Regions from separate parts of the Kitasatospora sp. NPDC001539 genome, predicted to be linked through region 1. Evidence: riboswitches for the same ligand, from Rfam matches in the RefSeq annotation. Region 1 holds a riboswitch; each other region holds the start of a gene.
What was found. A riboswitch is a leader RNA that binds a small molecule or an ion and turns the genes downstream of it on or off. The one in region 1 is predicted to bind cobalamin.
Positions count from the first base shown of each region.

Region 1 (7,062 bases):
TCCCGCAGCTGGGCCAGGGTCCGCGCCAGCAGCCGGGACACGTGCATCTGGGAGATCCCCACCTCGGCGGCGATCTGCGACTGGGTCATGTTCCGGAAGAACCGCAGCACCAGGATCTTCTGCTCGCGGGGCGGCAGTTGGGCCAGCAGCGGCTTGAGCGACTCGCGGTACTCGACGCCCTCCAGCGCCTCGTCGGTGGCGCCCAGGGTGTCCGCCACGGCCGGCGACTCGTCGTCGCTGTCCGGGACGTCCAGGGACAGCGTGGAGTACGCGTTCGCGGACTCCAGACCCTCCAGGACGTCCTCCTCGGAGATCCCCAGGTGCTCGGCCAGCTCGTGCACCGTGGGGGAGCGGCCGTGCCGTTGGGAGAGCTCGCTGGTGGCCGTGGTCAGCGACAGCCGCAGCTCCTGGAGGCGGCGCGGGACGCGCACCGCCCACCCCTTGTCGCGGAAGTGCCGCTTGATCTCCCCGACGATGGTCGGCGTCGCGTAGGTGGAGAACTCGACCCCGCGCTCGTGGTCGAAGCGGTCCACCGACTTGATCAGCCCGATGGTGGCGACCTGGGTCAGGTCGTCCAGCGGCTCGCCGCGGTTGCGGAAGCGCCGGGCCAGGTGCTCCACCAGCGGGATGTGCATCCGCACCAGCTGGTTGCGCAGCTCGACGCGCTCCGGGGAGCCCTCGGGCAGCGCCGACAGCCGGACGAACAGCGCGCGGGCGGCCTCCCGGTCCGGGGCGCCGGTGCGGTGCGAGCCCTGGGCGGGCACGGCGCCGTGCAGCTCCACGGCCCCGTCCGCCGGGTCCGGCGGGGGCGTGGAGGCGGGCGTCGGCTCAGACGTCGGCTCGGTCGGGTGGCTCATCCGGTGGGCGTCCTTCGGGTGCGCTTCGTCGTTGGCGGCGAGGCCGGGAACGCTCGCCTGGGTCGGTACGGCAGGGCCCGCCGTCGCGAGGCCGGTACGGTCCAGATCACTCACGGCCATTCCCCCGTTCCGTTCCGGGAGCGCCGGGGCCGTGGGCCCCGGCATCGTCTCGTTGGTCGTACCGCACGGCGGCGGTACCGGGAGCCGCCCGCCGGCCCCGGTGGGGGAGCGGCGGACGGCCCTTGCAGGGTGCTGCTCGGGGCCGGCTAGTGGGCGGCGGACCCGCCGCGCTTCTTGTGCAGGCTGATGGACACGGTGTTGTCCTCGGCGACCGACGAGTCGACCTCGCCGGCCAGCGCGGAGAGCACCGTCCAGGCGAAGGTGTCCCGCTCGGGCGCCCTGCCGTCCGTGGTGGGAGCCGCGACCGTCACCTTCAACGAGTCGCCGACCAGGCGGAACTCGCAGGACAGCACGGACCCGGGCACCGCCTGCTGGAGCAGGATGGCGCAGGCCTCGTCCACCGCGATCCGCAGGTCCTCGATCTCGTCGAGGGTGAAGTCCAGCCGGGCCGCGAGCCCGGCGGTCGCTGTTCGCAGCACGGAGAGGTAAGCCCCCGCCGCGGGCAGCCGGACCTCCACGAAGTCCTGAACTCCGAGATCGCTGTCGATCTGGGACACCCTTGCCTCCTGGGTGACGCGCTGTGCTTGGTTGGTACCTGTGCTACCCGTCGAGGGGCGCCTTGCCACCCCTCGAAGGGCGCCGATGCCGCTGATCGGCCTTCGCTGCGTGTGCTCCGCACCCCGGTGCGAGAGTTACTCATGGTAAGGCATTGCGACGCTGGGTGGCAGGGCCTTTGCCCGTACTCAGCAGCCGGTCCGGCGACTTCCGACTTCCCGGCGTCCGCCCGGCGACGTCTCGGACGCCGACTGCCCGGACGCCGGTTCCCGACGTCCCGGACGGTCAACGACTGCCGGCGGCGGTGAGTGCCTCGCCGGTGAGCCGGTAGACGGTCCACTCGTCCATCGGCACCGCGCCGAGCGATTTGTAGAAGTCGATCGAGGGCTGGTTCCAGTCCAGGACCGACCACTCCACCCGCGCGTAGCCCCGCTCGACGGCGATCCGCGCCAGCTCCAGCAGGAGCGCCTTGCCGTGGCCGCCGCCGCGGGCCTCCGGGCGGACGTAGAGGTCCTCCAGGTAGATCCCGTGGGAGCCGCGCCAGGTCGAGAAGTTGAGGAACCAGACGGCGAAGCCGACCGGTTCGCCGGTGGTGTCGTCCTCGGCGATCAGACCGAACAGCGCGGGGTTCGGGCCGAACAGCGCCTCGCGGAGCTGCTCCTCGGTGGCCACGGCCTCCTGCGGAGCCCGCTCGTACTCCGCGAGCTCGCGGATCATGGTCAGGATGACGGGGACGTCGGTGGCGACGGCGGTGCGGATCATGCCGCGAGCCTACTGCTCGACCCCCGGCTCGTCCCAGGCCTGGACCGAGGTCTGGTCGACGATCCGGCCGTCCCGCAGGTCGGCCATCGAGGCCATCAGCACCCGCACGCCGTCGGGGTAGCGGCAGGACTCCAGGAAGGCGACGTGGTCCTCCTGGACGACCACCTGCTCCAGCTTGTGGGTCATCTCGCGGCCGTAGACGTCGCTCAGCATCGCGCCGATCTCGTCCCGCCCGTGCATCACCAGGGGGTGGCTGGGCTGGGTCTTGCGGTCGACCACGCGCAGCTCGGCGTCCTCGGCGTACAGCGCCAGGAGGGCGTCGGCGTCGCAGCGCTCGATGCCCTCGCGCAGCGCCCGGGTGTCGAAGGCGGACGGCGCCGCCATGGTGGTCATGGTCTCGTTCCTCCGGTCGGTCCGTCGGCTCGTACTCCGAGCGTACGCCCGACCGGACGGGTGCGACCGGGCCGGTGGGACCGGGCCGGCCGGACGCCGGTCAGCCGGCCGGCACGGTGCGCAGGTAGGCGGCCAGGGTGCTGATCGCGGCGGGGTTGCGCGGGCTCTCGACCAGGTCCGCGTAGTCCATGACCACGATCCGGTCGTTCCTGATCGCCGAGACGCCGGCCAGCGGCGGGAAGGACTTGAGGAACGCGCGCTTCTCCTCGGCGCTCGGGGTCGCGTAGTCGTTGATCACGATCACCTCGGGATCGCGCCGCACCACGCTCTCCCAGCCCGCGGTGACCCAGCTGTCGGCGAGGTCGCCCATGATGTTGGACCCGCCGGCCCGGTCGATGATCCGGTCGGCAGCGGCGAACCTCCCGGCGGTGTACGGCTTGTCCTGGCCGCTGTCGTACAGGAAGACCGACGGGCGGCGTCCGGGCTGGGGGACGGCGGCGATGCTCGCCCGGAAGTCGGCGACCAGCCGGTCGGCGCGGTCCCTGACGTCGAAGATCTCGCCGAGGTTGGTCAGGTCGGTGTAGAGCGCGTCCAGCGGGTCCATCACCCCGCGCTCGCTGCCCCGGCCGCTGCGGCAGGACTCGCTGAGCACGTAGGAGTCGATCCCGAGCGCCTTGAACGCCTGCGGGGTGACGCCGCTGCCCTCGTCGAAGCCGTAGTGCCAGCCGGCGAACACCAGGTCGGCCCCGGCGTCCAGGGCGATCTCCTTGGTGAGCGACTTCCTGGAGAGCCAACTGGTCTGCTGGTAGCCGTCCTTCCAGGCCACCCGGTCGACCCGGCCCTTGTCGTCCGGCATCACGTAGCCGGCCATCCGGTCGGCGAGGCCGAGCGAGAACATCAGCTCGGCCATGTTGACGTCGTTGGTCACCACCCGGGCGGGCCGGTGCGAGAAGGTGAGCTTCTCCCCGCAGTTGTCCACGGTCACCGGGTAGTGGGCGGAGGCGGCGGCCGCCGGGCCCGGGGCGATCTCGGCGCCGCAGGCGGTGAGCCCGAGGGCGAGCAGGGTGGCAGCGGCAACGGCAACGGCCTTGGTACGCATGTCGCTTCCTTCGGATCGGAGTGGTCCGCGAGCAGTTCAGGGCAGGCGGTCGAACAGCAGCTGGAGGGCGCCGGTCGCCGGATGCCGGACGGGGGTGGCCCGGACGCCGAACACCTCCGCCAGCAGCTCGGGGCGGAGCACCGCGTGGGGCTCGCCGGAGGCGACGATCCGGCCGGCCCGCAGCACGTACAGCCGATCGCAGTGGCCCGCCGCCAGGTTGAGGTCGTGCAGGGCGGTGAGCACCGTGGGCCCGGCCTCCCGGGCCAGTGCCAGCACCTCCAACTGGTGGGCGATGTCCAGGTGGTTGGTGGGTTCGTCCAGCACCAGCAGCCGCGGCTCCTGGACGAGCGCGCGGGCGATCAGCACCCGCTGCTTCTCGCCCCCGGACAGGCTCAGGAAGCCGCGGTCGGCGAGGTGGCCGGCCCGGACCCTGCGCAGCGCCTCGGTGCAGCGCAGCCGGTCCCCGTCGGTCGGGCCGCCGAGCCCCCGGCGGTGCGGCAGCCGGCCCATGGCGACCACCTCGGCCACCGTGAAGTCGAACTCGGCGGAGTGCTCCTGGGGCAGCGCGGCCACCCGCCGGGCCGTCTCGCGGGCGGAGAGCGCGTGCAGGTCGTCGCCGTCCAGCCGGACGGCTCCGCCGGCCGGCCGCAGCACCCGGTAGACGCAGCGCAGCAGGGTCGACTTGCCGCTGCCGTTCGGCCCGACGAGGCCGACCACCTGCCCGGCGGCGGCCTCCAGGCTGATCTCGTGGACGAGCCGGGCGCCGGCCAGCTCCACCGTGACGGCGTCGACGGCCAGCGCCTCGGCGCCCCCGGTCGGTTCGGTGCGCGGCATCAGCGGCCTCCCAGGGCCTGGCCGCGGCGGCGCATCAGCAGCAGGAAGGCCGGGACCCCGAGCACCGCGGTGAACACCCCGACCGGCAGTTCGGCGGGCGCCAGCAGGGTGCGCGAGGCGATGTCCACCCAGACCAGCAGCAGGGCCCCGGCGAGCGGCGCCACCAGCAGCACCCGGCGGTGGGCGGCACCGACCAGCATCCGGGCCAGGTGCGGCACCAACAGCCCGACGAAGCCGATCGCCCCGCTGACCGCGACCACGGTCCCGGTGACGGCGGCGGTGACGGCGAACAGCTCCCGGCGCAGCCGGTCCGGGTCCACGCCGAGCGAGGCGGAGGTCTCGTCGCCCATCGCGAGCGCGTCCAACCGGCCGGCCGCGCAGAGCAGATGGCCCAGGCCGGCCAGCACGGTGCAGGCGGCGACGGGCACCGAGCCCCAGGTGGCACCGCCGAGGCTGCCGAGCAGCCACATCATGGCGGACCGGGCGGCCTCGCCGCGGTCGGCGGCGAAGACCATCAGGGTGGTGGCGGCGGAGAAGCCGTAGGACAGGGCGGTTCCGGTGAGCACCAGCCGCAGCGGGGTGAGGCCGTACGCGGTGCGGGCGGCGACGTAGACCAGTGCCATGGCGACCAGCGCGGAGCCGAAGGCGGAGGCGGAGACCGCCCACACCCCGAGCGAGGCGAAGGCGCCGAACAGCAGGACGGCGTTGGCGCCGACGGCCGCGCCGGAGGAGATGCCGAGGACGAACGGGTCGGCGAGCGCGTTGCGCACCAGCGCCTGGACGGCGACGCCGGTGGCGGCCAGGCCGGCGCCGACCACCGCGGCCAGCACGGTGCGCGGCAGCCGGATCTCCCAGACGATCGCGTAGCCGGCGGCCTCGGCCGCGTCCAGCCGGCCGCCGGTCAGCCCGGCGCCCAGCAGCCGCAGCACCCGGGGGAGTCCGATCCCGGAGGCGCCGAGCGCGACCCCGCAGACCAGTGACAGCAGCAGGGCGACGGCCAGGCCCGCGGCGAGCGGGAGGGCGGGTATTCGGCGGACGGGCGAACTTCGGTGCACGTGGGGCCGCGCCTTGCCTCGGGCCGCGGGTGCGCCGGGGCGGGCGCCGGCCGGGGGCGTGCCCGGGCGCCGTCCCCTCGCAGTCCACGGCGAGTTGTCGGGAGGTCAGCGACCGGGGGCGATCGGACTGGCGCGGACGCGGGGGTGCCCCGGACCGCGCTCACCGTTGCGGGTCAGCGCCGGATTCGCACCGGACTTCCCCCTCGGACGCCCTGGCAGCATAACAGCCACTCAGGGCAGGCAACCCTTACCGGGGGTGGGGTGCTCGGGGCGGGGCACGGGCCCGGCACGGACCCGGCTCGGACCCGGCTCGGGCCCGGAGCAGGCTCGGAGCGGGTGCGGACCCCGGTGCGGACCGGGAGCGAACGCACGACCGCCCCCGTCCGACGGGCGGACGGGGGCGGCCGGGTGTCGACGCGTCAGGCTCAGGCCTGCTTGGTCTCCCAGAAGATCTTGTCGACCTCGGCGATCAGGTCCAGCAGGGCCTGACCGGTGGCCGGGTCGGTGGACGCCTTGGCGGCCGAGGCGGCCTTCAGGGTGTCGTTGATCAGCTTGTGCAGCTGCGGGTACTTCTCGAAGTGCGGGGCCTTGAAGTAGTCGCTCCACAGCACCGAGATGTGGTGCTTGACGGCCTCGGCGCGCTGCTCCTTGATGATGATGGCGCGGGCGCGGAAGTGCGGGTCCTCGTTGGCCTGGTACTTCTCCTGGGTGGCCTTGACCGACTCGGCCTCGATCCGCGCCTGCGCCGGGTCGTACACGCCGCAGGGCAGGTCGCAGTGGGCGTGGGCGGTGGCACGCGGTGCAAACAGACGAGAGAACATGGGAGTCCTTCCTTAGATCGTCTTCCCGCGCCCGAGATTACCCTTCCGCCCTCCGGGTTTCGCGATCGGGCGGTGGGCCTAGGGCGAAAGACGGATGGAGAACCGGGGTAATCCGGACACCGAACGGATGGCGTCCCGTACGGCAGACTGGTGCCGGACCGTCCGGGAGGAGGAGTCGTGGCGCGGAGCAGGGAGCCGGAGGCCGGTGCGAGGGCCGGCGCGGTGCCGTTCGGGCTGGTCGACGTCTCGGGGCCGTCGATGGTCCCGACCCTGCGCGAGGGCGACCAGCTGCTGGTCCGCTACGGCGCGCGGATCCGGCCCGGCGCGGTGGTGCTGTTCCGCCACCCCTTCCAGCAGGACCTGCTGGTCGTGAAGCGGGCCGCCGAGCGCCGGCCGAAGGGCTGGTGGCTGCTCTCCGACAACCGGCCGGTGGACAGCGACAGTCGCAGCTACGGCCCGGTCCCGGACGACCTGGTGCTCGGCCGGGTGCTGCTGCGGCTGCGCCCGAGCCCGGCCTGGCTGGCACCGGGCCGCCGGCTGGAGCGGCTGCTGCTGAGCCCCCGGCT
Region 1 covers NZ_JBEPAK010000251.1:793-7,854, reverse strand. Annotated here, with positions in the region: gene ABT247_RS27880 (RNA polymerase sigma factor SigF) at 1-977, opposite strand, end outside; gene ABT247_RS27875 (ATP-binding protein) at 1,124-1,534, opposite strand; gene ABT247_RS27870 (GNAT family N-acetyltransferase) at 1,818-2,294, opposite strand; gene ABT247_RS27865 (nuclear transport factor 2 family protein) at 2,304-2,687, opposite strand; gene ABT247_RS27860 (ABC transporter substrate-binding protein) at 2,788-3,786, opposite strand; gene ABT247_RS27855 (ABC transporter ATP-binding protein) at 3,823-4,620, opposite strand; gene ABT247_RS27850 (FecCD family ABC transporter permease) at 4,620-5,675, opposite strand; cobalamin riboswitch at 5,796-5,919, opposite strand; gene sodN (superoxide dismutase, Ni) at 6,101-6,496, opposite strand; gene sodX (nickel-type superoxide dismutase maturation protease) at 6,674-7,062, shown strand, end outside.

Region 2 (7,062 bases), on a different contig from region 1:
GGCGTTCTCCCGCGGGTAGGTCAGGATGCCCTGGGCCATGTGCTTGGCGTCGTCACCGGCGCGGCGCTGCCGGTTGACGAACTGGGCGACCGCGGCGGCGGTGTCCGGGCCGACGCCGGTGTCGTCGTCCATGTGCAGCACCCAGACGTCGTCCTCGGCCTCGCCCTCCTCGATCCGCAGCTCGTGCGAGTAGTGGTTGGCGCGGGCCTTGAACTTGGTGCCGTTGGCCGTCTCGTACGCCTTCGGCACGGTCACCACCCGGATCAGCGGGTGGCGTTCGGCCAGCTCGTCGATCTTCTCCGCGGCGGCGCAGCCCTCCTCGGTGAGGATGTCCACCCGCATCCACGGGAAGTACGGCGGCAGGTGCTCGACGTACGAGAGCACCGAGCGCTCCAGCGCCGGATAGGTGTCGTGGCGGCCGATGGTCGGCACCAGCACGATCAGGAAGTCGTCCTCGACCGGCGCCGGCGGGGTCATCTTGTCCACCTGGCGCAGCCGCCGGCGGACCATCAGCACGCCCTGGAAGCCGATCAGCACGCCGAACACCGGCATGCCCCACAGGATGGTGATCGCCCAGCCGAGCGGGGTCGGGTTCGGGACGTACGCCCAGAGGGAGAAGGCGAAGATGATCAGGAAGGCGACGTAGAACGGCAGCACCCGGGGCTTCCACGACATCTGTCGCTCGGCGAGCCGGGCGGCCTCCCGGGACGTGGTGAGCACCGTCCGCGCAGGGGCTGTCGTCGTCATGGTCGGAAGTCGTTCCTCGTCTGGTGTCGGTCCGGCCCCGAGCTGGGGCGCGGGTCGTCGGTGAGCGGTCAGGCCTGGGGCGGGCGGTCCGCGGGCGGCGTGTCGGCCGGCGGCGGCACGCCCGGGCCGGGCGCCACCGGTCCGGGGGCCGCCCCGCCCGGGCCGGGACCGGACGGCGCGGCGGGCCACTGCTGCTGGGCGACGGTCGGCTGGTACGACGGCGCCGTATGCGTGGGCTGCTGGGCGTACGGCACCGGCTGAGGGGGCTGCGGCTGCGGGGGCTGCGGCTGCGCCGGGGGCCAGCCGGCGGGCTGCCGCTGGGGCTGGGCGTGGGGCTGCTGGGGTGCCACCTGCTGGTGCCAGACGGGCTGGGCCGGCTGCTGCTGCGGCCATCCGGGCTGCGGCTGGCCGTACGGCACGGGCGTCGGCGCCGACGGCACGGTCTGCATGATCGACCAGTGCGGCTCCCCGGCCGGCGCGGCCTCCGGCCGCTCCCCCCGCGCGGAGCGGGCCAGCAGCAGGATCAGCACCGTGGTGACGACCACGCCGATCGCGAAGGTCGCGAGCTTCAGCCAGCCCTCGGTGGTCCCGGTGAACCACTCCCGCTGCGGCCGGTCCAGCAGCGCGCCGGTCAGGCTGCGCACCCGGTTGTAGCCCTCGACGAGCGCCACGCCTGCCGCCACCCCGAGTGCCCAACTGCGCCCGCGCAACAGCAGGATCCCCGCAACCAGGTACAGCAGACCGTAGTTGAGGCTCCCGGTCTCGGCGGCCACCGAGCTGCCGCCGTAGTAGAAGATGCCCTTGAGGTAGGCGGCGAAGCCGACCTGGCCGAAGCAGTTGTACGCCGCCCAACCGAGCAGCACCGCACCCCAACCGACCGCGAGACCACCGCCCCCGCGTATCGGACGTGTCTGTGCCATCCCCTACCCCCGCCCCTTCGGACCCTCACCCGACCGTGCACGCAGCCCTCGGTTTCGCCGCCACAGGATGCCACACGCCGCAAGGGACCCGGAATTCCGCCCGTTCGGCGGATCCCGGAGCGTCCCCGGGCGCCCCCGGCGGGATCCGGTGGATCTCAGCGGACGTGCAGCCCGCCCCAGTCGACGGTCCCCCCGAACGCACCCGAGCCGCCGGTGATCGCCAGCGGGCTGTGGTAGGTCGCGTTGACGTCCGCAGCCGCGTTGCGCGGCTGGTCCGGGGCCAGGTTGGCGGCGGTGAGCGACTGCCCCCAGACCGTCCAGATCGTCCAGGGCGTGCGCCGCAGGGTGTCCGGCTGGCGGGCGTTGACGGGGACGGCGAAGGACTCGGCCAGCATCCGCGGCTTGTCGTAGGCGGCGAGTCCGTCGTAGTAGCGCTTGGTCCACACCTCGCCGGTGCCGATCGGGTGCGCCGGGCTGCCGCTGTAGTCGTCGACCCCGACCACGTCGACGTACTGGGCGCCGGGGTAGTAGTCCCAGGGGTCCACGCCCGGGGCGCCGTCCCAGGACACCGGCGTCCAGACGAACAGCAGGTTGTGCAGCCCCCTGGTCTCCACCAGGTACTTGTAGGTGATCCTCCACAGGGCCTGGTAGTCGGCCGGCTTCTGGCCCGCCCACCAGAACCGGCGGGAGCAGTCCTGCACGTTCATCTCGTGGTAGGGGCGCAGCAGCACGGGCACGTCGTGGGCGGCCAGGTACTCCAGGTGGTCGGCCAGGTACGACAGGTCGGTGATCAGCGCCCGGTACTCGGCGGTGTCGTGCGCGGCGTCCACGACCCGGCCGAACCAGCCCGGGTCCTTCGCCGCCGGGGAGTTCGCGCAGAGCACCCGGTCGAAGGACTTGACGTCCGAGCCGGGGTAGGGCTCGTGGAAGGACATGCCGACGATCCCGGCGGGCGCGCCGCCGTTGTCGGGCAGTTCGGTGCTGCTGCCGTCGCAGTTCTGCTGGACGCCGGAGCTGTCGTAGGTGCCGTCGTCAGGGCGCGGGTGGCCGGACCAGACGGCGGCCATCAGGTCGACGGCGTCATCGGTGTACTGCCAGCCGGTCCGGCAGGTGGGCCAGCGGCCGGCGGAGTAGGAGCGCGGGTTGCCCACGCCCCAGGCGTTCTGGCCGTAGCCGGGGCCGAGGTCGGTCTCCAGGAAGCCCGGCAGCTTCCCGGTGATGTCGGCGGCCTTCTTGTAGTAGTAGCCGACCTGCTTGGTGCCGCGGTAGTCGCCGTACTCGGGGTTGTTGCGCTCGTTGTGCGCCTCGACGTGCTGGCCGATCACCGTCCCGCCGCTCTGCCCGGTACGGGCCTGGCGCTCCAGGTCGGTCAGGAACTGCTCGACGGCGCGGGCGTTCGGTGAGGCCTGCGGGTCCCGGGCGAGGAGGTCCCGGCCCACGTCGGGCGGCAGGGTGCGCCCGGGGGCACCGACCGACACCGGCACCCGCACCGGCTGGGTCCCGTCGACCCGGTCGTCACGGCCCAGCAGCGCGAAGGTGCCCGCGACGACCACGATCCCGGCCGCGGCCAGGACGGCGGACTTGCCGCGCAGGGCATTGGGCAGGGCCACGACCGCTCCTCCGGTTGCTCGCCGGTACCGACCCCCACGGACGCAACCGGAACACGCGTACGAATGACTCCGTGAGAGCCTGCCACAGTCCCCCGGTCCCGGCGAACGCTCCTGCCGCACCGGGGGTGCCGGCGCGTCAGCCGGTCGGGGTGGCCGCCGGCGTGCCCTGCGGCGTGCCCTGGGATCCGGGCGTCGCGGAGCCCGCCGCCTTGGCCCGCTGCAGCAGCTGGCCCTTCACGTGCTCGGCGAACCCGGAGGCCGCCGCGCTCGCGGTGGCGTCGGGGGCGTTGCCGCCCTTCGCCGAGCCCTCGACGGTGAAGTAGGCGTACCGGCCCAGGCTGCTGTGGGTGCCGGGGCAGCCGGCGTTGGCGCAGAACGCCGGGGCCCCGGGCGCGGGAAGGCCCTTGAGCTGGCCGGTGAAGTTCTTCATCGCGGTCTCGGCCTGGATCTTGTGGTCGAAGACCGCGGCGCCGACGGTCACCGCGCTGTCGCCGGAGACGTACGTCGCCCGGAGCACCTTCTGGCACCCCTGGTCGCCGAGGACCTTGCCCAGCCCGCCGGTGGTGGAGTTGCCGTCCCAGCAGGGCTGGTCCAGCGAGACCACGGTCCGGGTCCAGGTCGCGCCGTTGATCGTCACCTGCGTCGCGGAGAACAGCGCCCCCGCGTCCTGCGGCGCCGGATCGGTGGCGGCCTCCCAGATCGGCTTCGACGGGTCGTCAGCCTGCCCGCCCGGGGTGGCGCTCGACGGACCGGGGGTCGGGCGGCCGGAGGTGGGCGCCGGGGTCGGCCCGCCGCCGGCCTCCTTGGGGCCGTCCTTCTTGCCCAGCAGCACCGCGCCGCCCGCCACCAGGCCGCCCACCACGACGACCGCGGCCACGATGCCGATGACCTTCATCCGGCGCTTGCGCTTGGCGGCGGCCTCGTTGCGGTCCGCCAGCGCCTCCCAGTCCGGCTCGACGCGCTGCGGCGGCACCGGCTGCTGCTGCCACTGGGGGGCGGCGGCCATCGGCTGCACCGGCTGGGGCTGCGGCGGCATCGGCTGCGGGACGGGCTGGGCCTGCGGCACGGCCTGGGGCTGCGGCTGCGGCTGCGGCTGCGGCTGCGGCTGCGCGACCGGCTGCGGCACCGGCGGAACGGGCTGCGAGAGCGGCTGCGCGGACGGCACCACCGGCCCGTAGGAGGCCGGCGGCGGGCCGAAACCGCCGCTCGGCGGCGCCACCGGGCCCGTCCCCGGCGGCTGATGATTCGGTGCGCCCCCCGACCCGGCGGGGGGCGTTCCCTGCGGCCCCTGCCCAGGTACGCCAGTTCCGTCGCTCATGCGCCCAGATCGTAGGGCATCCCCCTGACCGCTGATCCCCCCGGTGACCGATCCGTATCGAAACCCGGACGGGCGCCGGGCGGAGCCGGCCCTGACGCCGGGTCGGCCGGGCCCGGGCGCGGTGCGATCGGCTCGGGCGCCGGGGCGGGCGAGGGCCGGGCGCCGGGGCGGGTGGAGACCGGGGACCGGGGGCGGATCAGGGGCGGGTGGAGACCGGGCGCCGGGGCGGATCAGGCCCGGCCGAACGCCCGGATCCGGGCCCCGGACGGCCACGAACGGCCACTCGCCCGGTACCGCCGGTCATCGCCCCGACACACCGCGCCGCACAACATCTGGTGCCGCATCACTGAGACACCACTACATGTATGCTCACTCCTGCTGTCGATGCAGGGGAACCCGGTGGGAATCCGGGACTGCCCCGCAGCGGTGTGCGGGCGGCTCCAGCAGCCGTGCCCGCGAGTCCGAGTACCTGCCGGCGGCGTGCGCCACGGCCCTCCCGCAGAGGCCGCGCCAGCACGAGCAGTACCCCTCCGGGCCTCGCGGGCGGGCCGGGGAGACACCGTCGCGCGACGCGCTCCGCGTTCGCGCCGTGCTCCCCTGCCCAGATCGGCCCGGTGCCACCCGATCACCGCCGCCGATCGCCGCCAGGAGAGAGCGCCTTGACCACCGCTGCCTCAGCCACCCTGCCCGCCCAGGGCTCCGGTACCGCCTTCACCGACCCGACGGTCTCCGACCCCGGCGGCGCGCTGCTGCGGCTGCTCACCGACCGCAGCGCCGACCTCACCGAGGTCGACCCCGGCCATGTCGCCGCCGCCGCGCTGCGCGGCCGCCACGCCGGCTCGGACTTCGCCGAGCTGCGCGGGCTGGCCGTGGACGCCGCCGCGTCGATGATCGCCGAGGACCCCCAGTACTCGAAGCTGGCCGCCCGCCTGCTCGCCCTGGAGATCGTGGACGAGGCGAACAGCCAGGGCGCGGTCTCCTTCTCCGCCTCGATCGCCGTCGGCCACGCCGAGGGCCTGATCGGCGACACCACCGCGGCCTTCGTCGCCAAGCACGCCGCCGCCCTGGACGCGCTGATCGACGCCCACGGCGACGACCGCTTCGAGTACTTCGGCCTGCGCACCGTGCAGTCCCGCTACCTGCTGCGCCACCCGATCACCCGCAAGGTCATCGAGACCCCGCAGCACTTCCTGCTCCGCGTCGCCTGCGGCCTGGCGGTCGGCGACTCCGAGCAGTCGGTGCGCGAGGTGGCCGAGCTGTACGGCCTGATGAGCCGCCTGGAGTACCTGACGTCCTCTCCGACGCTCTTCAACTCCGGCACCCGGCACCCGCAGATGTCGAGCTGCTACCTGCTCGACTCCCCGCTGGACAACCTGGACTCGATCTACAACCGCTACGCGCAGATCGCTCGGCTGTCCAAGCACGCCGGCGGCATCGGCCTGTCCTACTCGCGCATCCGTTCGCGCGGCAGCCTGATCCGCGGCACCAACGGCAAGTCCAACGGCATCGTCCCGTTCCTGCGCACCCTCGACTCCTCGGTCGCCGCGGTCAACCAGGGCGGCCGCCGCAAGGGCGCGGCCTGCGTCTACCTGGAGACCTGGCACGCCGACATCGAGGAGTTCCTGGAGCTGCGCGACAACACCGGTGAGGAGGCGCGCCGCACCCACAACCTCAACCTGGCGCACTGGATCCCGGACGAGTTCATGCGCCGGGTCAACGCCGACGAGGACTGGTCGCTGTTCTCCCCGGCCGACGTCCCCGAGCTGGTCGACCTGTGGGGCGCCGACTTCGACGAGGCGTACCGCAAGGCCGAGCAGGCCGGCAAGGCCGTGCGCACCATCCCGGCGCAGACCCTCTACGCCCGCATGATGCGCACCCTCGCCCAGACCGGCAACGGCTGGATGACCTTCAAGGACGCCTCCAACCGGGCCGCCAACCAGACCGCGCTGCCGGGCCGCACGGTGCACTCCTCCAACCTGTGCACCGAGATCCTGGAGGTCACGGACGACTCCGAGACCGCCGTCTGCAACCTCGGCTCGGTCAACCTCGGCGCCCACGTCGCCGCCGGCGCCACCGCCGACGACCTGCTGGGCGCGATGGACTGGGAGCGCCTGGACGCCACCGTCCGCACCGCCGTCACCTTCCTCGACCGCGTGGTGGACATCAACTTCTACCCGACGACCGAGGCGGGCACGTCCAACTCCCGCTGGCGCCCGGTCGGCCTCGGCGTGATGGGCCTCCAGGACGTCTTCTTCAAGCTGCGGATCGACTTCGACTCCGCCGAGGCGAAGACCCTCTCCACCCTGATCGCCGAGCGCATCATGCTCACCGCCTACGAGCGCTCCGCCGACCTCGCCGAGCAGCTCGGCCGCCACGAGGCGTACGGCGAGACCCGCGCCGCCCGCGGCGAACTGCACATCGACCACTTCCCGACGGCCGCCCCGCAGTGGGCCGACCGCTGGACGGC
Region 2 covers NZ_JBEPAK010000124.1:11,842-18,903, forward strand. Annotated here, with positions in the region: gene ABT247_RS19955 (glycosyltransferase family 2 protein) at 1-747, opposite strand, end outside; gene ABT247_RS19960 (hypothetical protein) at 816-1,667, opposite strand; gene ABT247_RS19965 (glycoside hydrolase family 26 protein) at 1,823-3,277, opposite strand; gene ABT247_RS19970 (hypothetical protein) at 3,414-4,496, opposite strand; cobalamin riboswitch at 4,955-5,086, shown strand; gene ABT247_RS19975 (ribonucleoside-diphosphate reductase subunit alpha) at 5,279-7,062, shown strand, end outside.
Region 2: another riboswitch for cobalamin. It lies ahead of ABT247_RS19975 (ribonucleoside-diphosphate reductase subunit alpha); the one in region 1 lies ahead of ABT247_RS27850 (FecCD family ABC transporter permease).

Region 3 (7,062 bases), on a different contig from region 1:
GGCGCCTCGATGCCGTGCAGCAGGGTGCCGGTCCCGCCGCTCGCGCCGGTCCAGAGCGGGACGGCCTGGTCACCGGGGACGATCCGCACGTCCGGGCCCTCCTCGTAGTCGAGCAGGGTGGCGATCGAGACGCCCAGGGCGTCGCCGAGCCTCACCACGGTGGCCACGCTGGGGTTGGTGCGCCCCTGTTCGATCTGGACGACCATGCCGCGGCTCACCCCCGAGCGGGCGGCGAGGGCGTCCAGCGTGTGGCCGCGTTCGGTGCGCAGCCGCTTGAGGTTGCGGGCGAGGGCCTGGGCGACGAGGTCGGGGTCCGGCACGCTTGACAGTCCTCCGGTGTCCACATCCCGAAAAGTTCAGGATATTGCTCTGCGAAGTTCAGTTCAGTGAACTACGCTGCCGGTCCGGCAACGAGTCCATCCGACTGTACTTCGGAGTGCATTGTGCTGTCCTCCTCTCCCGGGCGCCTCCGGTGACCGTCCTGCTCGCCCTGTCCGCCAGCCTGCTCTGCGGCCTGGGCGACTTCGGCGGCGGCGTCCTCACCCGGCGGCTCCCCGCACTGGCCGTCGTGGTCGCCTCCCAGACCGCGGCGACGGTCGCCCTGCTCCTCGCGCTGCCGGCCACCGGCGGCTGGGCCGACCTCTCCCCCGCCCTCTGGTACGCCGTGGCCGCCGGCGCGATCGGCCCGTTCGCGATGCTCGCCTTCTACCGGGCGCTCGCGCTCGGCCCGATGGGGGTGGTCTCCCCGCTGGCCACCGTCGGCGTCGCCGTGCCGGTCGGCGTCGGACTGGCGCTCGGCGAACGGCCGGGGCCGGTCCAGCTGGCCGGGATCGTGGTCGCACTGGCCGGCGTGGTGCTGGCCGGCGGCCCCGAGCGCGGCGGACCGTCCGCCGCCCGCACCGCCCTGGTGCTGACCCTGGCCGCCGCGTTCGGCTTCGGCGCCAACATGGCCCTGCTCTCCCAGGCCTCGGCCGGCGGCGGCCTGCTGCTCGCGCTGTGCGCCCAACGCCTCGTCAACATCGCCGTCGGCGGCGCCGCGCTGGTGGTGAGCCTGCGCGGCACCGACACCTCCGCGCTGCTGCCGGAGCTGCGCTCCCGGCTGCCCCTGCTCACCGGGGTCGGGCTGGCCGACGTCGCCGCGAACGCGGCGTACGCGGCGGCCTCGCACGGCGGTTCGGCAGCGGTGGCCGCGGTGCTCGCCTCGCTGTACCCGGTGGTCACCGCGCTGCTGGCGCGCGGGGTGCTGAAGGAGCGGCTGCGCCCGGTGCAGGTGGTGGGCGCCGGCCTCGCCGTGGCGGGCACCCTCCTGCTCGCGTCCCCCTGAGCCGGGCCGCGGCCCACGACCGCGGCCCACGACCGCGGCCCAGGACCTCGGCCCGCGACGGCTCCGCGGCGGCGGCTCAGGAACGTTCGGGCGTCCAGCGCTTCTCGACGCCCGCCAGCTTCCAGTAGGCGATCGCCGCGGCCCACACCACCACGAACAGCCCGGCGATCGCGTACCCGACGTTGTCCAGCGAGATGTCCGCGATGAAGCCGGTGACCGGGTCGGTCAGGTCGAGCTTCTCGTGCAGCACCCCGACCAGCTCGATGGTGCCGATGATGAACGCCACGGCGATCGACAGTCCGGTGATGGTCAGGTTGTAGTACACCTTGCGCACCGGGTTGGAGAACGCCCACTGGTACGCGAAGTTCATGAACGTCCCGTCCAGGGTGTCGAACAGGCTCATCCCGGCCGCGAACAGCAGCGGCAGGCAGACGATCGCGTACCAGGGCAGCCCGGCCGCCGCGCCCGAGCCGGCCATCACCATCAGGGTCACCTCGGTGGCGGTGTCGAAGCCCAGCCCCAGCACCATGCCCACCGGGAACATCTGCCCCGGCCGGGTGATGGAGCGGGTCGCGCGGTTCAGCACCCGGGCCATGAAGCCGCGCGAGTTGAGGTGCTCCTCGAGTTCCGCCTCGTCGTACCGGCCGGCCCGCATCGAGCGGAACACCTTGAGGATGCCGACCAGCGCCGCCAGGTTGAGCGCGCCGATCAGGTAGAGGAAGGCGCCGGAGGCCGTCGTGCCGACCAGCCCGAGCCACTTGTGGGTGGCCGACTCGTCGTCCATCAGCGTGTTCGCCAGCTGGGCGCCGCCGGCCACCAGGGCGGCCATGAGGACCACCATCGAGGAGTGGCCGAGCGCGAACCAGAACCCGACCGAGACCGGCCGCTTGCCGTCCGCCATCAGCTTGCGGGTGGTGTTGTCGATCACCGCGATGTGGTCGGCGTCGAAGGCGTGCCGCATGCCGAGGGTGTACGCGGTGATGCCCAGGCCCACCCCGAAGACCTGGGTGCCGACCGCGTACTCGTGGGGCGCGACCAGGAAGACCAGCGTCCCGAAGGCCACCACGTGCATGGCCAGGATCACCGCCATCAACCCGGCCGTGCGGACGGTGTCCTCGCGCTTCCATCTGAACGTGGGCAGGACGGAGGGGGCCGCCTCGGTCGGGACGGCGGTTTCGGGCAGGGTCATCGTCGGATCACGCTCCAGCACCTCGTGGAATGACTTCGTGAGATGCCGTGGCCGGTCTCCTGGCTTACGGGGCTTCCGGACCCGCCTTCCCAGGCGCACGAGGCGCCCAGTGGCACATGGGTACGGACGACTGTCCCCCGATCACAGTGGCGAGGGCCGCTCCGGACTGGGACCCCTGAGGGTCCGTCACCGGTCTTCCCGAGCACCACGGCGGGCTACACCGTAGGGCTCGTGCTTCACCCTCGCAAGGTTGCGCACCTGTGCAGGTGTGCAGGATCACAGGTCACCGCCTGCGAGAATGTGGGCATGCATCTCGTACCGGCCGACCGCGCGGGCCACCGCACCATCGACGGGCACCGGGTCTGCGAGGCCATCGCCGCGATCGGCGACACCGCGCACGTCCGGTCCTGGGCCGAGCGGTTCTCCCTGCTCGCCGACCCGGGACGGCTCGCCCTGCTGCTCGCCCTGCACCGGGCCGGCCCGCTCGCCGTCAGCGACCTCGCGGTCGCCACCGGCATGCGCGACCCCGCCGTCTCCCAGGCCCTGCGGCTGCTCCGCACGGCCGGCGTGGTCACCGGGGACAAGGACGGACGTGTGGTGCGCTACCGGCTCGTCGACGAAGGCATGCGCCCCCTCCTCGACGAGTGCGCCGCCGCCGAGCACCACGAGCCGACCGCCGCCGCGGGCTGACCGGCCGGATCGGCCCGCCCGCGCGGCGCCTGACACGGTGTTCGCCGGCGCACGCGGATCCCTTTGCCGGACTCCCCCGGCCGGTCGACCCGGCCCACGGACTGGGCGCGACGCGGACCGGCCGCTCAGGCCACCTGGCAGGTCGGGCACCAGAAGAGGTTGCGGGCGGCGTGCTCCTCGGTCCGCACCTCCGTGCCGCACACCAGGCAGGGCATCGCGGCGCGGCGGTAGACGTAGACCTCGCCGCCGTGGTCGTCCACCCGCGGCGGTCGGCCCATGGCCTCGGGGGTGTGTTCGGGCCGGACGGTGTCGATGCGCCCGGCGGCGACGCCCTCGCGCATCAGGGCGACCAGGTCGGCCCAGATCGCGTCCCACTCGCCGCGGGTGAGGTCGCGGCCCGCCCGGTGCGGGTTGACGCGGTGGCGGAACAGCACCTCGGCGCGGTAGACGTTGCCCACCCCGGCCAGCACCTTCTGGTCCATCAGCAGCGCGGCGACGGTCGTACGGCTGCCCGATATCCGGCGCCAGGCGGCCTCCGGGTCGGCGTCGGCGCGCAGCGGGTCCGGACCGAGCCGGGCGGCCACGGCGGCCTTCTCGGCGCCGGTGACCAGCTTGCAGGTGTTGGGGCCGCGCAGGTCGGCGTAGCCGTCGTCGTTGGCCAGCCGCAGCCGGACCAGGCCGACCGGATCGGGCGCCGGGCCGGTGCCGAAGGTGAAGCCGCCGTAGAGGCCGAGGTGGACGTGCACCCAGGCACCCTCCTCGAAGCCGAGGAAGAGGTGCTTGCCGGTGGCCTCCGCGCCGGTGAGCAGCTGCCCGTCGAGCACCTTGGCCTCGTCGGCGAACCGGCCCTGCGGGCTGGAGACCCGCACGGGACGGCCACCGAAGGCCGTACGGCTCTGGACGGCGAGGCGGTGGATGATGTGGCCCTCCGGCACGGGCGTCAGCTCCCCCTGGTGTAGGACGTCAGGACGGGGTCCATCATCGCAGCCGCCACCGACAGGCCGGGCGGGCGCCGCTGGTCAGCGGACCGGCATGCCCATCAGCCGGGCCAGGATGACCCGGTCCAGCTCGGCGGCCGTACCGGCGACGTCCAGGTAGGAGTTGTCGATGATCGGCAGCCCGGAGTTGTACCAGCCGGCCATCCGCCCGTGGATGCGCGCCACCTCCTCGTCACCGAGCCGCCGGTTGCCGCTGCGGCGGGCGTTGCGGCGCAGCACCGAATCCAGGCTGGGCAGCAGGACGACCGGGATCATGCCGGGGCCGATGTGCCGCTTCCAGCCGCCGAGGCCGATCGCCGGGCGGTCCGGGAAGACGGCGTCGTCGATGATGCAGGAGATCCCGTTGGCCAGGTAGTTGCGGCAGGCGAAGCCGCAGGTGCGGCGGGCCAGCCGGTACTGGGCCTCGGAGGCGTTGTTCCAGCCGGACTGCGGGTTGGCGAAGCCGGACTGCACCCACTCGCGCACGTCGTCCAGGCTGATGTGCGCGGTCGGGGTGGCGCGGTGCTCGGCCCAGTACCGGGCGACGGTGGTCTTGCCCGCCCCGGCGGGGCCGATCAGCAGGACGGCGATCGGCCCGGCGGGCGCGTGCCGCTGCGGGGAGTGGGTCGGGAGCTGGACGGGCGTGCCGGCGGGCAGCACGAAGTGCCCGGTGCCGCCGGCCGGAACCGGCGCGCTCGGCGCGGGCGCGGGGCCAGGGCCGGGAGCGGCGGCCGGGACGGGCGCAGGCGCGACCGGAGCCGGTGCAGCGGGCGTGACCGGAGCCGGCGCAGGAGCCGGTGCAGCGGGCGCGACCGGAGCCGGGGCAGGAGCCGGCCCGGGCCCGGCCGACGGCCGGACCGTCGGAGGCGGCGGAGGAGGCGGCGGGACGGGCGCCCCCGACGGGGACACCCTCGTACCGCCCCCCGGTGGCACCGGCGGAGCGGCGGGACGCGGCGGGACCTGCCCACCTCCGGCGTACTGCGTCACGGCACCTCCCGACACCCTTTCAGCGGGGACACTACACGGCGGCCCGGCGGCGGGCACAGTCCGCCACCGGGCCGCCGGCCCGTCCCGCTCACCGCGCGGCGAGCTGCTCCGCCAAGGCGCGCAGCGCCAGCTCGTACGAGCCGATCCCGAACCCGGCGATGGTGCCGGAGGCGACCGCGGCGATCACGGAGTTGTGCCGGAAGGACTCCCGGGCGTACGGGTTGGAGATGTGCACCTCGATCAGCGGCGCGGTGCGCTGCGCGGCGGCGTCCCGCATCGCGTACGAGTAGTGGGTGAACGCGCCCGGATTGATCACCACGGGCACCTTCCCGTCGGCCGCCTCGTGCAGCCACTCCACCATCTGCTGCTCGGAGTTGGTCTCGTGCACCTCGACCTCGAAGCCGAACTCCTCGCCCAGCGCGGTGCAGCGCTCGACCAGCCCGGCGTACGAGGTGGCGCCGTAGACGTCCGGCTCCCGGCTGCCCAGCCGGCCCAGGTTGGGCCCGTTGAGCACCATCACCCTGGTCACGCCGAGACCTCCGCGTACGCGGCGACCAGCAGGGACGGGTCCGGGCCCTCCAGCACGGAGGTCTTGCCGAGGCCGTCCAGGACGATGAAGCGGATCAGGTCGCCGCGCGACTTCTTGTCGATCTTCATCGCGTCCAGCAGCTTCGGCCAGGCGTCCGCCCGGTAGCTCAGCGGCAGGCCGACCGAGGCCAGGACGGTGCGGTGCCGGTCGGCCGTCTCGTCGTCCAACCGCCCGGCCAGACGGCCGAGTTCGGCGGCGAAGACCATGCCGATGGAGATCGCCGCGCCGTGCCGCCACTTGTAGCGCTCGTTGCGCTCGATGGCGTGGCCGAGGGTGTGGCCGTAGTTGAGGATCTCCCGCCGACCGGCTTCCTTGAGGTCCCCGGAGACGACGTCGGCCTTGACCTGGATCGCCCGGCGGATCAGCTCGACGGTGTGCGGGCCGGCCGGAGTCCTGGCGCCCTCCGGGTCGGCCTCGATCAGGTCGAGGATGACCGGGTCGGCGATGAAGCCGCACTTGATGACCTCGGCGAGGCCGGAGACGTAGTCGTGCCTGGGCACGGTCTCCAGGGTGCCGAGGTCGGCCAGCACGCCCACCGGCGGGTGGAAGGCGCCGACCATGTTCTTGCCCTCGGCGATGTTGATGCCGGTCTTGCCGCCGACGGCCGCGTCGACCATGCCCAGCAGCGTGGTGGGCATCGAGATCCAGCGCACCCCGCGCAGCCAGGTCGCCGCGACGAACCCGGCCAGGTCGGTGGTGGCTCCGCCGCCGAGGCCGACGACGACGTCGCTGCGGGTGAAGCCGGTCTGCCCGAGCACCGACCAGCAGTACGCGGCCACCTCGGCGCTCTTCGCCTCCTCGGCGTTCGGCACCTGGAGCGCGATCGCCTCGTACCCCTCGCCGAGCAGGTCCTCGCGGATCGCGTCGGCGGTGGCGGACAGCGCCTCCGGGTGGATGATCGCGACCCGCTTGGCACGGGTGCCGATCAGCGGCGCCAGCTCACCGAGCAGCTGGTGCCCGATCAGCACGTCGTACGGGTCGTGGCCGGCGCTCCCGCCGACGTGGATCCTGACGGTGTTGTCAGTCATGGGGGGTCTTCAGCTCCAGTGCTTCCAGTACGGCGTCCGCGACCTGCGCGGGAGTGCGGCCGGCGGTGTCGACCACGGCGGTGGCCACCTCGAGGTAGAGGGGGCGGCGGGCCTCCATCAGCTCGCGCCAGCGGGCCCGCGGGTTGACCGCCAGCAGCGGGCGCGGGGCGTCCAGGCCGACCCGCTTGACCGCGTCTGCCAGCGGCACCTCCAGGAAGACCACCGGCAGCTCGCGCAGCAGCTCCCGGGTGGTCCCGGCCATCACCGCGCCGCCGCCG
Region 3 covers NZ_JBEPAK010000006.1:20,609-27,670, forward strand. Annotated here, with positions in the region: gene ABT247_RS02650 (helix-turn-helix domain-containing protein) at 1-320, opposite strand, end outside; gene ABT247_RS02655 (EamA family transporter) at 473-1,324, shown strand; gene nicT (Nickel transporter NicT) at 1,401-2,513, opposite strand; cobalamin riboswitch at 2,546-2,738, opposite strand; gene ABT247_RS02665 (ArsR/SmtB family transcription factor) at 2,820-3,203, shown strand; gene ABT247_RS02670 (Fpg/Nei family DNA glycosylase) at 3,329-4,138, opposite strand; gene ABT247_RS02675 (AAA family ATPase) at 4,223-5,113, opposite strand; gene aroQ (type II 3-dehydroquinate dehydratase) at 5,256-5,684, opposite strand; gene aroB (3-dehydroquinate synthase) at 5,693-6,784, opposite strand; gene ABT247_RS02690 (shikimate kinase) at 6,777-7,062, opposite strand, start outside.
Region 3: another riboswitch for cobalamin. It lies ahead of nicT (Nickel transporter NicT); the one in region 1 lies ahead of ABT247_RS27850 (FecCD family ABC transporter permease).

Region 4 (7,062 bases), on a different contig from region 1:
GCTCCTCCGGTCTGGTCGCCCAGCGCACCAGCACGCCCGGCTCCTGCGCCAGCGCGTCCACGTCGGTGAAGTTCGACAGCCGGGGGAAGCGCACCACGGCGACCCGCAGCACGTCCGCCCCGAGCGGGCCGCGGCCGTCCACCCGGTCGACCACCGTCGACAGGTCGAGCGAGTCCTCGGCGTCCAGCCACAGCCCCGGCAGCATCGGCAGCGTGCCCAGCACCGGACGGCCGGTCAGCCCGTGCAGCATCTCCAGGCCGGGCGCGAGCAGCCGGGCGTCGCCGCGGAACTTGTTGACGAACCAGCCGGCGACGTGCCGCTGGTCCTCGGCCGACAGCAGTGCCAGCGTCCCGTACATCGCCGCGAACACCCCGCCGCGGTCGATGTCGCCGACCACCACCACGGGCAGTCCGGCGGCGGTCGCCAGGCCCATGTTGGCGATGTCCCGGTCGCGCAGGTTGATCTCGGCGGGCGAGCCGGCGCCCTCGCACACCACCACGTCGTGGCGGCGGCGCAGGTCCGCCAGGCACTCCAGGGCGCGTTCCAGCAGGACGGGCTTGCGCTCCCGGTAGTCCAGCGCGCCGACCTCGGCGACCGGCCTGCCGAGCAGCACCACCTGGCTGCGGCCGTCCGCGCCGGGCTTGAGCAGCACCGGGTTCATCGCCGCCTCCGGCTCCACCCGGGCGGCCTGCGCCTGCATCGCCTGGGCGCGGCCGATCTCGGCGCCGTCGGCGGTGACGAAGGAGTTCAGCGACATGTTCTGCGCCTTGAACGGCGCGACCCGCACGCCCTGGCGGGCCAGCCAGCGGCAGATGCCGGCCGTCACCACGCTCTTGCCCGCGTCCGAGGTCGTCCCGGCGACCAGCAGCGCGTTCGTCATGTCCCACTCCTCTTCCCCAGGAGCCGCAGCAGGACGTGCCCCGCGACCGTCGTACCCAGCGCCAGTGCGCCCACCCGCCGCGACAGCGTGCAGGCCCGCTCGATGTCGTCCACCGTCACCGGCCGCAACTCCGTGCCCAGCACCGGGCGGTGCTCCAACCGCTCGCCGTACCGCAGCGTCCCGCCCAGCCGTACGCCGACCGCTCCGGCGAAGGCCGACTCGGCCTGCCCCGCGTTCGGGCTCGGGTGCGCCGAACCGTCGCGCCGCCAGATCCGCCAGGCCGTGGCGGGCTCCGGGGCGGCGGCCACCGTCAGCAGGGCCGTCAGCCGGGCGCCCGGCCAGCCCGCGACGTCGTCCAGCCGGGCCGAGGCCCAGCCGAAGCGGGCGTGGCGGGGCGAGCGGTGGCCCACCATCGCGTCCAGGGTGTTCACCGCGCGGAAGGCCAGCAGGCCCGGCGTGCCCGCGAGGGCGCCCCAGGTCAGCGCGTTCACCACGGCGTCGGCGGTGTTCTCGGCCACCGACTCGACCACCGCCCGGGCGATCTGCTGCCCGTCCAGCGCGCTCGGGTCCCGCCCGCACAGGTGCGGCAGTCGCTCCCGGGCGGCCGCCAGGTCGCCCGCGGCGAGCGAACGGCCGACGGTCCGCGCCTCCCGGGTCAGCGAGGTGCCGCCGAGCACCGTCCAGGTGGCCGCCGCGGCCAGCGCCGCCCGGCCCAGCGGTCGGCGCCCGACCGTGCGGTCCAGGGCGAGCGCGCCGGCCGCGACCGCGCCCACGCACAGTGCCGTGTACGCCGTTCCGGCCGCGCGGTCGTCGCGCCACAGGCGCCGTTCCAGGCGGGTCGCGGCGCTGCCGAAGAGGGCGACCGGGTGGCCGCGGCGCGGGTCGGCGAAGCGCGAGTCGGCGGCGTAGCCCGCGACGGCGCCCAGCGCGAAGGCGGCGGCGCGGGTCAGCGGGCGCACGGCGGCGGGCAGCTCGGGGGCCGGCGGGGCGGGGCAGCCTGCATCGCGTGGGTGTCCTCACTCAGGGTCCGCGCCCTGGATCGACGTACCGGGGGCGAGAGTCTCCTGGCTTCCGGGTCGGACGCACTCCCGGGCCTTCCAGCGGCTCCTGACGGCCCGCCGTGGCACTTTCCGAGCGTGCTCCCCGGTGACAGTGGCGGGACCGCGCCGGACTCGCACCGGCTTCCTCTCCATGCCTCCGTTTGGCCCCAGGATCCCATCACGCGGCCGTTCCACGCGTCAACCGAGGTCACGGAGGGGTTGGTCACACGGAGGCGGGGCGGTCGGCCACACGGAGGCGGGGTGGTCGGCCACACGGAGGCGGGGCGCCGTCCTGTGCGATCGACCAGCGCGGCCGAGGGCTCGTCAGTCCCGGTTCGTGCGTTCGGGGGCTGGGGGCGCGCCGAGGGGCGCCCCTACGGTTCGGTGCCATGCGCCGCAGAAAGCCCCACGCCGCCGCCCCCCTTCCGGTGCCCTTCTCCCCCGAGGCCGCCCGCATCCACCGCGTCGGCCTCGGCCTGACCCCCGAACAGGTCGCCGAGGGCATGGCCGCCCACGGCGTACGGCTCCTGGCCGGTCACGTCCTCGCCTGGGAGCGCGGGGAGCTGCGCCCGGGCGAGGCCGAGTTCATCGCCCTCGCCCGGGCCCTGTGGTGTTCCGCGGCCGATCTGATGGACGGCCGCCCGACCCGGCTGCGGGACCACCGCATCGCCCGGGAGCTCCCCCCGGAGACGGTCGCCGAGCGCGTCGGCATGCTGCTGCCCACCTACCAGCAGGCCGAGCTGACCGGCCGGTGGGAGGGGGACGCGGAGCAGACCTACGCCCTCGCCGTGGTGCTGGGCCTGCGGCTGACCGAGCTGGTCGAGGCCACCGGCCGCGCCGAGGCGCTCGACCGCCTGCTGCGCCAGTGCGTCGCCGGCCGCTGGCAGCCGCACCTGCGCGCGCTCACCCGGCTCGTCCCCGTCGCCGAGCGAGAGCTCGCCGCCGTCCTGCTCGTGCTGGCGCAGGAGCACCACGTCCCCGCCCACTGGGGCATGCCCAGCGGGCCCCGCACCCCGGCGGTGCCCCTCACCCCCCGCTTCTGGGAACTCCTCGCGGCCCAGCCGACGGCCGTTCCGGTCTGATCGGACGTTGTTTTTCGGCCTTTCGTAGCCCGGACGGCCCAGTCCGGTGGCCGCGGGGTGCCGGGCCCCGGTGAACTGGTGCACGAACACCGACCGGTCCGCGAACAGAGCGGGGAACGATATGCGCTGGGGAACCGCAGCCGTGGTGGCGGCCGCCGCCGTGGGGGCCGGGGCCGCCGCCGTCCTGGTGATCGGCCGCCGGGCCTCCGAGCGGATGGTCAGTCCCGGGTCCGGGCCGGGCGCGGGGACGGCCCTGCAGGAGAGCGGCCCGCTCCTGGTGCAGAGCGTCGCCACCGGGCGGGTCACCTTCACCCGCCGCCCGGAGAGCCTGCGGCGCGGGCGCTGGGCGGTCGAGTGGGCGGACGGCGGGCACGCGGTGGTGGAGGAGATCCTCCACAGCGACCAGCGGGGCGTCACCCGGCGGCTGGTCCGGGCGGACCGGGGCACCCTGACGCCCGGCACCGAGGTCCGGTTCACCCCCCGGGTGCTGCTCGGCGACCCGGCCGAGGCGCTCGGTCTCCCGTTCACCGAGATCGGCGCCCGCGGCGAGCTGGGTACCTTCCCGGCCTGGTACCTCGAGGGCAAGCGCGGCACCTGGGTGATCCTCGTCCACGGCACGGAGGCCGACCGCCAGCAGACCCTGCCCGTGCTGCCGCTGCTCGAGCGCCTCGGCCTGCCCGTGCTGGCCGTCACCTACCGCGGGGACGCGGGCGCCCCCGCCTCCCCGGACGGCCTCAGCCACTTCGGCGCGACGGAGTGGCGCGACGTCGAGTCGGCGGTACGGCTGGCGCTCGACCGCGGGGCCGGCCGGGTGATCCTCTACGGCTGGTCGCTGGGTGCGACCATGGCGCTGCACACGGCGGCCCGTTCGGCCTGGGCCCGCACGATCAGCGGGCTGATCCTGGACTCGCCCGTCCTGGACCTGCCCGCCTCGGCCCGCCGGGAGGCCGCCAGGGCCGGTTTCAGGGGCGCCGCGGCCGAACTCGGCGCGCTCGCGGCCGAGGGCCGCACCGGCGTCGACCTCGCCGACTTCTCCCGCCTCGTCGAGGGCGCGGACCTGCACGTGCCGACCCTGGTACTGCACAGTCCGAGCGACCGGACCGCCCCCTTCGGCGCCGCCCAGCGCCTCGCCGCGGCCCGTCCGCAGCTGGTCAACCTCCAGACCTTCCCGGGCGGGGAGCACGCGGCGCTGTGGAACTCGGCCCCCGACCACTACACCGAACTGCTCCGGCGCTGGCTCACCCCGCTGCTCTGAGGCAGCCCGGGGGTCGGGGCCGGGATTCACCCAGCACCCGAGAGGCGAGCCCGCCTGGCCGGAAGTCCGTTCGATTCGCTCGGGTGCGCGGCGCCCGCGCTGCACGCCCCTTGTGCGCGCACCAGAAGTCGGCCCGGCCGACTTCCCGTGCCGGGCACCCGCCCGCCGGCACATGCCGTCTGGCCGGATTCCCGTCCCTCCCGCCGCTCCGCACCCGGCTCGTCCGACACGGACCGTGATCGGCCGGACGAGTACCGCGACGCCCCGCGCGACCCTGGCATGACCCCGCCACACGTTTCCGGCCAGGTGGTTTGCCTCTGTTGCCCGGTCTTGCGGAGGTGCCGCCACCGGTCTCCCGGTCGTACGGACAACCGGATGTGACAGAAGGCCGGTGCAAGGGGAAGACTGCTCGACGTGACGTCTCGGAACCCGCGCGACCGTGATGCCCCGCTCCCGCCGACGATCGGTACCGGTGCGACGGTGACCCGTCTCCCCGGTACGGCCCACCGGCCCTCCGGTGGCAGGCCGGGCGGGGCCGGTGTACCCCGGCGACGAGGGCCCGCCCCGGCACCCGGCCGCGGCCGGGTACCCGTGCCGGACGGCTTCCCCGCGCCGGCCGAGCTCGCGCCGCTGGCCCGTCGGATGCTGGTCGACGCCGTCCGGATCGCCCGCTGGGCCGGGGAGCTGGACGAGGTCGACAAGCGCGGCGAACTCCTTCCGGAGGACGCCCGTGCGGCCGGCCGCGCGCTGGCCATGACGGTCGGTGCCGCCGCCAAGGCCTGGGGCCAGGCGCTGCTGGTCGGCCTGGTGGAGGCCCGCGACGGCGGAGCCGGCCCCGGCTGGCGCCTGCACGCCTGGGAGCACGACGACGAGGCCGTGGTGCGCGGCTGGTCCGGGCTGTTCGACGCCTGGACGCTGCTCGCCCCGGTGCCGCCCGCCGCCCTGCGCGGGGTGTTCGCCGTCCTGGCCGGGCAGGCCGTGGACCAGGCCCCCCAACTGCTCTCCTTCCTCCACCTGGTGGACGGCCCGGTGGCCGAGAGCGAACTGCTGGAGCTGCTGCGCCGAGGCCTGGACGAGCGCCGGGTGGGCGCCGCCCTCGGCGGGCCCGGCCTGTCGCCCGTGCCGCACGCCGCCTCGGCCGTCTCCGCCGTCCGCGGCACCTGCCGCGAGCCGCAGATCGACACCCCGCCCGCGCCCTCCGACGTGGCCGCCGTCCTGGACTGGATGCTGGACGGCCTGGCGGCGGTCGGCGCCGTGCTGCGCAAGGACGACGCCGCCGAACTGTCCCCGCTGGGCCACTGGGCGGTTCGGGCGAAGCTGGAGGAGATCTGCACGGTCGCCCAGACCGCGGCCGGCCACATCGAGCAGAGCGCCTTCGAGCTGCTGAACGCCTGCGCGGACTACTCGCCGGGCCCGGCCAGGGCCGAGTTCCGCGCCTGGGTGGCGGCCCGTCCGGCGGACCGCGCGGTGGCCGAGCTGCTGGAGGCCGCCCAGGGCGACGACGCGCTGGTGCGCGGGCTCGCCTTCGAGGCGCTGCGGGTGGCCGGCGGACCGGCCGAGCAGGCGGTCCGGGCCGCGGTGGACGAGCCGGTGCTGCGCCCGTACGCGCTGCTGTGGCTGGCGGAGCGCTCGGACGAGGGCGTCTCCCCCGCGGACGTGCTGGGCGCCGAGGACGCCGCCTGGCTGTGGGTGGACACCGCGGCCGCGGTGCTGGACCACGGCGAGACGGAGCTGCTGGTCGGCCACGTGGAGGGGGCCTCGGCCGGTGACCCGGTGCGGCTGTTCGCCCGGGCCAGGCAGTCCGGCCACCCCCGGGCGGCCTCGGTGCTGACGGCGGTCTCGAGCGTGCACCCCGACCCGGGCGTGGCCCGGGCGGCCCGCCGCTCGGCCTTCAGCGTCCACACCGGCGGGGCGTGAGCAAGCGGTACCGCCCGTACCGGCGGGGCCTGAGCCCCCGGGCCCACCCGGCCGCGCACCCGCCCGGGCGGAGCCGGGAAACGCAAACCGGAGCCGGACAACGCAAAGGGGAAGGGCCCGGAACCTGGTGGTTCCGGGCCCTTCCCGTCGAGGCGGTGCGGCTCAGCCGAGGCGCGACTCCGCCCGCCGGGCGCGGACGTCGCCGACCTTCTGGCCGACCTTCCGTCGGATGACCAGCAGCGGCGCCATCGCCGCGAGCGTGATCTGGGCGAAGGCACCCACGTGCATCAGGGTGTCACCGCCCGGCAGGCCGGTGGCCCAGGCCGCCAGGCAGCCGATCGAGACGACGATCCAGCAGAGCGTGGCGGTGGCCAGCAGCCCCTGCGGCTTCGGGTACTCGATCCGGCTGACCATGAGGTACGCGGCGCCGAAGATGGCGAGCAGACCGGGCAGGAACGGCGGGTCGAGCAGCACGATGGCGATGACCGTCATCGCGCCCATCGGGCACGGCATGCCCTGGAACACCCCGGGCCGCATCTTGACGGCGGAGAAGCGGGCCAGCCGCAGGACCACCGCGAGCAGCACGGTCAGCGCGATCAGCGCCGAGAGCTTGGTGTTGGAGCCCTGGGAGACCATGCCCCAGACCGCGACGAAGTAGGCCGGCGCGATGCCGAAGCTGATCAGGTCGGCCAGGTTGTCCAGTTCCGCTCCGAGGGCGGAGGAGCGGAGCTTGCGCGCCACCAGCCCGTCGAAGAGGTCGCACATCGAGCCGATCAGCAGCAGCGTCACCGCGGTGGCGGCGCTGTGCCGGTCCGGAGCGGCGTCCGGGTTGGTGATGTGCGGGACGAGCACCCCGGTGGTGATCGAGTAGATCGCCAGGAAGCCGCA
Region 4 covers NZ_JBEPAK010000011.1:18,432-25,493, forward strand. Annotated here, with positions in the region: gene ABT247_RS04270 (cobyric acid synthase) at 1-880, opposite strand, end outside; gene ABT247_RS04275 (cobalamin biosynthesis protein) at 877-1,839, opposite strand; cobalamin riboswitch at 1,939-2,067, opposite strand; gene ABT247_RS04280 (helix-turn-helix domain-containing protein) at 2,310-3,002, shown strand; gene ABT247_RS04285 (alpha/beta hydrolase family protein) at 3,124-4,257, shown strand; gene ABT247_RS04290 (hypothetical protein) at 4,849-6,174, shown strand; gene ABT247_RS04295 (CDP-alcohol phosphatidyltransferase family protein) at 6,337-7,062, opposite strand, start outside.
Region 4: another riboswitch for cobalamin. It lies ahead of ABT247_RS04275 (cobalamin biosynthesis protein); the one in region 1 lies ahead of ABT247_RS27850 (FecCD family ABC transporter permease).